Regions from separate parts of the Bacillus sp. AC266 genome, predicted to be linked through region 1. Evidence: a T-box and tRNA genes for the amino acid it is inferred to sense, from the RefSeq annotation. Region 1 holds a T-box; the other holds one or more tRNA genes.
What was found. The T-box of region 1 lies ahead of argS (arginine--tRNA ligase). A T-box ahead of a tRNA ligase gene usually reads a tRNA of that ligase, here a tRNA-Arg.
Positions count from the first base shown of each region.

Region 1 (3,419 bases):
TTTATTGAACGCTTGCGCTACATCTAATACGTATTTTGAAATAATAGATGGCTCATTTTTGTTGAAGGCCGCTTCAATTGCTTGCGGGAATTTATTGAGTAATTTTACTACACTCCAGCTGTAATCGTCTTTTAATTCAAAAGTACACGTTTCAAATTCTACACTTTCTTTTCTTAAAATAGAGCAGGCACGCGCATGTGTGTACTGCACATATGGTCCTGTTTCTCCTTCAAATTTCAACATATTTTCTAATGAGAATTCGATATTATGCATACGCTCATTTTTTAAATCGTGGAAGATAACTGCTCCAATACCGACTTGTTTTGCCACTTCTTCTTTTTGTTTTAAATTCGGATTTTTCTCTTCAATATTTTGTTCCGCAAGCGCAACAGCTTCTTCTAACACTTCTTCCAATGAAATAATTCTGCCCTTACGTGTCGACATTTTCTTACCATCTTTTAATATGAACCCGAAAGGTACATGTTCCATACCATCGACCCAGTCATAACCAAGCTTTTTTAATACAGTGAAAAATTGATTGAAATGTAAGCTTTGTTCTGGGCCTACAACATATAAAGCTTTATCAAATTCGTATGTGTTTTGACGATACAATGCCGCTGTTAAATCACGTGTTGCGTAAATAGTTGCACCATCTGATTTTCTAATTAGGCAAGGCGGCATACCTTCTTTTTCTAAATTAACGACTAATGCGCCTTCTGATTCTTCAAGTAAATCGTGCTCTTCTAAAATCCCAATAAAGTCTTCCATTTTATCGTTATAGAAAGCTTCTCCTTGAAAGTTTGTAAATTCCACACCGAGAAGTTCATAAATACGAGAAAATTCTTTTAAAGACTCATGACGGAACCAATTCCAAAGTTCGACTGCTTCTTCATTTCCTTCTTCTAGTTTTTTAAACCATGAGCGTCCTTCTTCTTCTAGTTCTTTGTTCTCTTTTGCTTCTTCATGAAACTGAACATATAACTTAAATAACTCACGAATTGGATCCTCTTTAACAACTTCTTCATTTCCCCATTTTTTATATGCAGTAATTAACTTTCCAAACTGCGTGCCCCAATCGCCAATATAATTGATTCCGACAACTTCATGCCCACATTTTTCGGCGATATGTTTCAGCGAATTACCAATCATTGTAGAACGTAAATGCCCCATTGAAAAAGGTTTCGCGATATTAGGAGAGGAATAATCGATAACTACCGTTTTTTCACATCCAAAGTGATTTTGACCGTACTCTTCTTTCTCCGCTAAAATCGTTTTTAATACTTTATCACTTACTGTTTCACGATTAAAAAATACATTTACATAAGGACCCACAGCCTCTACTTTCGTAAAGAACGGATCATTTAATTTCTCCGCCAATTCCTTCGCTATAATAGCTGGTGATTTTTTATATTGCTTCGCTAGTGAAAAGCATGGGAACGCTGCATCTCCGAATTCATCTTGTTTTGGTGTTTCGATTAAATCTAAAATTTGATTTTGCGTTAATTCATTCGTAAAAATATTCGATAAACTTTTCGCAAACTGCGTTTTATAATTCATACTATAACCTCCTTATTTTTTAAAACACAAAAAACTCGTCTCTAAAAAAGAGACGAGTTTTAACCCGTGGTACCACCCTTGTTGTTCATTTCGAACCACTTTCCCGTTTATAACGAGGACAGGGGGCCTCGGCTTACTCTACTATTCGTTCAAGAAGCGTCTCCGAAGTGCGCTTCATCTTTTTCTTCTGCACTAGGCTCACACCATCCCTAGCTCGCTTTCCTTCTGAAAAAGATTACTCTCTTCATCACAGACAGTATATTTAATTATTGCTTATTATACATCTTTTCAAACAATTAGCAAGGGTCAATTACACCAAAGTGAAACTTAGCACTTTTTCTTTTGTATACGTGAAAATTATGTTTTTCAAATCTAGAACTACGAAAATGATCTTTCAGAACGACACGCTTTCTCGCCACACGCTTCGCTTCCGCAATTGTTTCGTCAGTAATATCATGATACAAAGCGAAGTGTTTTAATCCTTTAATTCCATCTGATTCTATGACAGTTTCTTCAAACATTGGATCAAGGTAAACAACGTCATAACTATTATCTTCACATTGTTTTAAAAATGCAAAATGCTCTGTTTGCTTTACATCGATTCTTTGCATTGCTTCATCGATTTCAGAAACGGATGAAGACCATGTTTGCAAGCCTTTTCCCATGATGTAAGACATATATTCGTTTCCTTCAAGCCCTGTTACTTTTCCACTTTCACCAACAACATAACTAGCTACAATACTATCTGATGCCATACCGAGCGTACAATCTAATACTGTCATTCCGCTCTCTAATTTAGCAGCTTGTATAAATGGATCATGTTCTCCGCGCATTAACCTTTTCACACGAAACATCGCTGAGTTTGGATGAAAGAAAAACGACTCTTCCGTACCTTTTGGATAAATGGCTAATCGATTTTTCCCTACGACAAGTACATCTTGTTCATACTGCTCATGCAGTTTATTTACTGGTATGTCATTACGTTTAACGAAAGAAAGATTTAATTCTGCTGCTACCTTGTTTGCATAATCTTTCATTTCTTTATTTGTTCTTCCTGCTGTTGTTACTATCATTTTTTCACCTCTATATAAAGAAAAGAGGGAGATTCACTCTCCCCCTACTTTAGCAATTCTTTTCGAAAGCTTGTTCTAAGTTTGTAATAATTTCGTCCATTGTTGCGCCTTCAATTTCATGACGGTGAATGAAGTGAACAACTTCTTTTCCTTTTAGTAATGCCATAGATGGTGAAGATGGAGGAATTTCTCCGAAGTATTCACGCATTTTTACAGTAGCATCTTTATCTTGACCTGCAAATACAGTTACAAGATGATCAGGTTGTTTTTCAGCACGTACAACCGCTTGACCTGCTGATGGGCGTGCTAAACCAGCTGCACAACCACAAACAGAGTTTACAACTACTAAAGTTGTACCTGATGCATTCTCCATAAATTCTGTTACAGCTTCTTCTGTAGTTAACTCTTCAAATCCAGAACGCACTAACTCTTGGCGCATTGGAATTACCATTTGACGCATGTATTCTTCATATGCATTTGACATCTTGTATCTCTCCTTCAACTTTCATTCCAAATTTATCATATCATGCTCTATTAATAGGTGCAAAAGAAAGATAACGATGATTTCATTTTTTTGTAGGGATTTCACAAACCCCTTCACGACAGTGTCCAACTGGGACAAGTTTTCTATTGTTGGCAATATAATCGTATACTTTACTTCCAAATCCAAGTACGATAGATAGTTTTATAAAAGGTACTGCAAACCAATAAGATGGAACGGCCTTTGCTAATACGTTAATGCTATGAATTCCGTCATACCACTTATTATTTTTTAAAATATACAATCTT
Region 1 covers NZ_CEEDEC010000001.1:1,242,168-1,245,586, forward strand. Annotated here, with positions in the region: gene argS (arginine--tRNA ligase) at 1-1,557, opposite strand, end outside; T-box leader at 1,603-1,817, opposite strand; gene AC0IXC_RS06290 (class I SAM-dependent methyltransferase) at 1,854-2,630, opposite strand; gene AC0IXC_RS06295 (BrxA/BrxB family bacilliredoxin) at 2,680-3,114, opposite strand; gene AC0IXC_RS06300 (thiol-disulfide oxidoreductase DCC family protein) at 3,197-3,419, opposite strand, start outside.

Region 2 (3,419 bases), on a different contig from region 1:
AGTCTTAGTAGACAGTTGAATTCCATCGTAATTGCGGATGACTCTGGTCTTATTGTAGATGCCTTAAACGGGAAACCAGGTGTGTATTCAGCTCGTTTTGCTGGAGAGCCGAAAGATGATCAGGCGAATATAGATAAGGTGTTACAAGGGTTAACTGACGTCGATTTAGAAAAACGTACAGCTCGTTTTTACTGTGCGCTAGCAGTTGCTTTCCCTGAAGTGGATAAAGAGCCGGTTATTGTAAACGGAACGTGCGAAGGGAAAATTCTAGAACAGCGCCGCGGGGAAAATGGTTTCGGATACGATCCGATTTTTTATGTAGAAGAATATAAAAAAGCGATGGCTGAGCTAAATTCGGATGAGAAAAATGCGATTAGTCACCGCGGACGCGCTCTTCGTAAATTAGAAAAAAAAATCCCAGAATGGTTTTTAGAAGAATAAGGGAGAGAGATTGATGAAAGCTTTAATCGTAAGCGATAGTCATAGCTCTGTGAAGGAATTACAGCAGTTAAAAGAGAATTACGAAGGGAAAGTAGATGTCATGATTCATTGTGGTGATTCAGAGCTAACGCCTGCTCACGAAGAGCTACAAGGTTTCCAAGTTGTAAAAGGGAATTGTGATTATGCTAACTTTCAAGATGAAATTGTAACTGATGTAGATGGAATTCGTTTCTTAGTTGTACACGGTCATCGTCATAATGTGAAAATGACGTTACAAACGTTAGCGTATCATGCAGGAGAAGTAGGAGCGCAAGTAGCATGCTTTGGACATTCTCATATATTAGGGGCAGAATTAATTGATGGGATTTTATTTATTAATCCAGGAAGTATTTTGCTCCCACGCTCTCGTGTGGAAAAAACATTCGCTTTATTAGAAATGGATGAAAATCATATAGAAGTTCGTTTTGAAACATTAGATGGACAGCTGGTGGAACAAGCAATTTTTAAAAGAGGATAAGAAAAATTATCCTCTTTTAAAAAAGTGTTGACTTTATAAGTAGTTATGAATATAATAAATATTGTCGATAGGGCAACGGCGCTAACGAAGAAAAATAAAATAACATATGCGGGTGTAGTTTAGTGGTAAAACAAGAGCCTTCCAAGCTCTGGTCGAGAGTTCGATTCTCTTCACCCGCTCCATGTCCCAGTAGCTCAGCCGGATAGAGCATACGCCTTCTAAGCGTACGGTCGGGAGTTCGAATCTCTCCTGGGACGCTAAAAAAACCTTGTTATCTTTTGATAACAAGGTTTTTTGTTTGTTTTAAATTAGTTATTAATAAATTTTTCAAAGACAAAACCGTAATCTTTCACGTTATATTGCTTTTTCGTATCAACGAGCCAGTTAAAGGCGATCTCGTTCATCTCTTTAAACTGTTCTGCTAAATTTACTTGTGCATTTGAAATACGGCTGAAAGCGTTAGATGCCATATCTAAACTTTTATGTGCATACTGCAATGTAATGTCGTTGTCGTATGAAATTTCTTCGATTTTAAGAAGAGCCTTATATAAATCTTTTAATTCTTCAATATGTTTTTTATGGACATCAATTGAGTAATGCTCATCTCCCATTTGAAATTTAATTTCTACATCTAAATCAATCGTTCCTGCAGTTTCAAGTGCTACGTTTTTAATTTGATATTTACTATAGCTAAAGCGGCGTAATGTACGTTTTTTGCTTGTGGCACTTGTACCATCTAGGTGAATTAATCCTTTGTTTGTAAAGCAATATTCATCTGATTTTGATTTAATAAGAAAGTAAATTTTCTCCCCATCTTCATGCATTACGTAATCATCAGCATCAACCTTATCATAATCTTTTGGTGTAATGACAGAACCTACATCGCTTAATCCTAAAACATCAGCAGCCATTTTTTTGAACATATATAATCCCCCTTGTAAATTAAATTCTTAATTGTACAAAAATATATTAACATGATTTTAAACTTATTTTTGAAATCTTACAACTCTGTAAGGTAAGTGTAAGGAAGTTCGATGGTAACAAATTACTAATCTTATATAATGAAGATAACAACGATAAATGAGGAGGAAGAGATGATGAAAGGATTAATCGTAACAGGTTTAACAGTAGCTTTTGGGTTTGTGGCGTATGAAAAGTTAACATATGTAATTGATGTTGTAAAACATTTAGTAGCGTAGAAAAAACTGCCATGAGAGGGAAAGGGAATGAGTGAATGAATGGAATGGTTATTTGGAATTATAGGTACTTGTAGTGTAGTTTTATTGTTCTTTGTCCCAAGTGGTATACTTAGTTCGACAACGAGTTTGTTCTTTTTAAGTTTGTTTGCTTGTACGATGCTTATTATTATGTTTTTAATGAAGCGAAGTAAACCAATCTTCTATTTTAGCATGATTGTTATGGCAATTATTGTTCTCCAAATTATTACCCTTGTTATATACCCCACAATTATAAAAGCTTTCCATTAATGATGAACCCTCTGCCGTCTGTTGCTGAGGGTTTTTGTTTGTGAAAAATGAATTTCATTTAGAAGTTTGTTGCTTTTTTGTTATGAAAATAGAATATTCCTATATTTCAAATAAATAATTTTGGAATGTTGTGTTCTCATTACGCATTTGATATATTTACTTTGAAGATCATTAAAATCTAGAAAAAGAGGCGGACGTATGGATAAAAAAGAAAATACGGTCGTATTGTTTCCGCAACTATCAGAACGCTATATTGATAAAGGTTTTTTAGCGTTGAAAGAGCGGGAATTCGAAGATGCATTGCGCTGCTTTGAAATATTACGTCAGTATAATGCAGAAACGGAACAAACAGAATTAGCTTCCGTTATTTGTTTGCTAGAATTAAAACGTATGGAAGAAGCGAAAGAAAAATGTGAGCAGTTGCTTGAAACAGGAGCTGTATTATTTGGTGATATTCTTGAAACGTATGTAACTATTTTAGTTCAAACAAATGATTATGAAGGTGTCATTGAAACTGTTGAGGAAGTTTTGCAAACGAAAGATATAATTCCTGAGCAAAAGGAAAAATTGGCGCAGCTTGCTTTGTTTGCGCAAGGGATGCTGAATGAAGAAGATACACCGCTAGTGGATTCGAATTTTGAATTAGAAGAATTTACCGATGGGCTTTTTGGAGAAAACTTTGGTCAAAAGCTAAGAGTGATCCAGAAACTTTCGTTAAAAGACCTGGATCTCGCACTTCCTACTTTAAAGAAATTTTTAATAGACGAAGATCAGCACCCTTATTTAAAAACTTCTATTTTGTATAAAATGGTAGAAAATCAAATAGAAGAAGAAATAGAAGTAGAGAAGTTTGGAAATACGATAAAGGTGATTCCAGCATTTACAGGTCATAATGAGGAGCAATCCGATAAAATTATACATAAATTCTCAAACCGATTAGAGCAAAGTTATCCAGATATATTTAGTACGATGGT
Region 2 covers NZ_CEEDEC010000002.1:351,223-354,641, forward strand. Annotated here, with positions in the region: gene AC0IXC_RS09315 (XTP/dITP diphosphatase) at 1-441, shown strand, start outside; gene AC0IXC_RS09320 (metallophosphoesterase) at 455-958, shown strand; tRNA gene AC0IXC_RS09325 (tRNA-Gly) at 1,067-1,140, shown strand; tRNA gene AC0IXC_RS09330 (tRNA-Arg) at 1,142-1,215, shown strand; gene AC0IXC_RS09335 (PH domain-containing protein) at 1,267-1,881, opposite strand; gene AC0IXC_RS09340 (hypothetical protein) at 2,197-2,445, shown strand; gene AC0IXC_RS09345 (hypothetical protein) at 2,644-3,419, shown strand, end outside.
Region 2: it encodes a tRNA-Arg, which carries the amino acid that the T-box ahead of argS (arginine--tRNA ligase) is inferred to sense. The anticodon was not compared.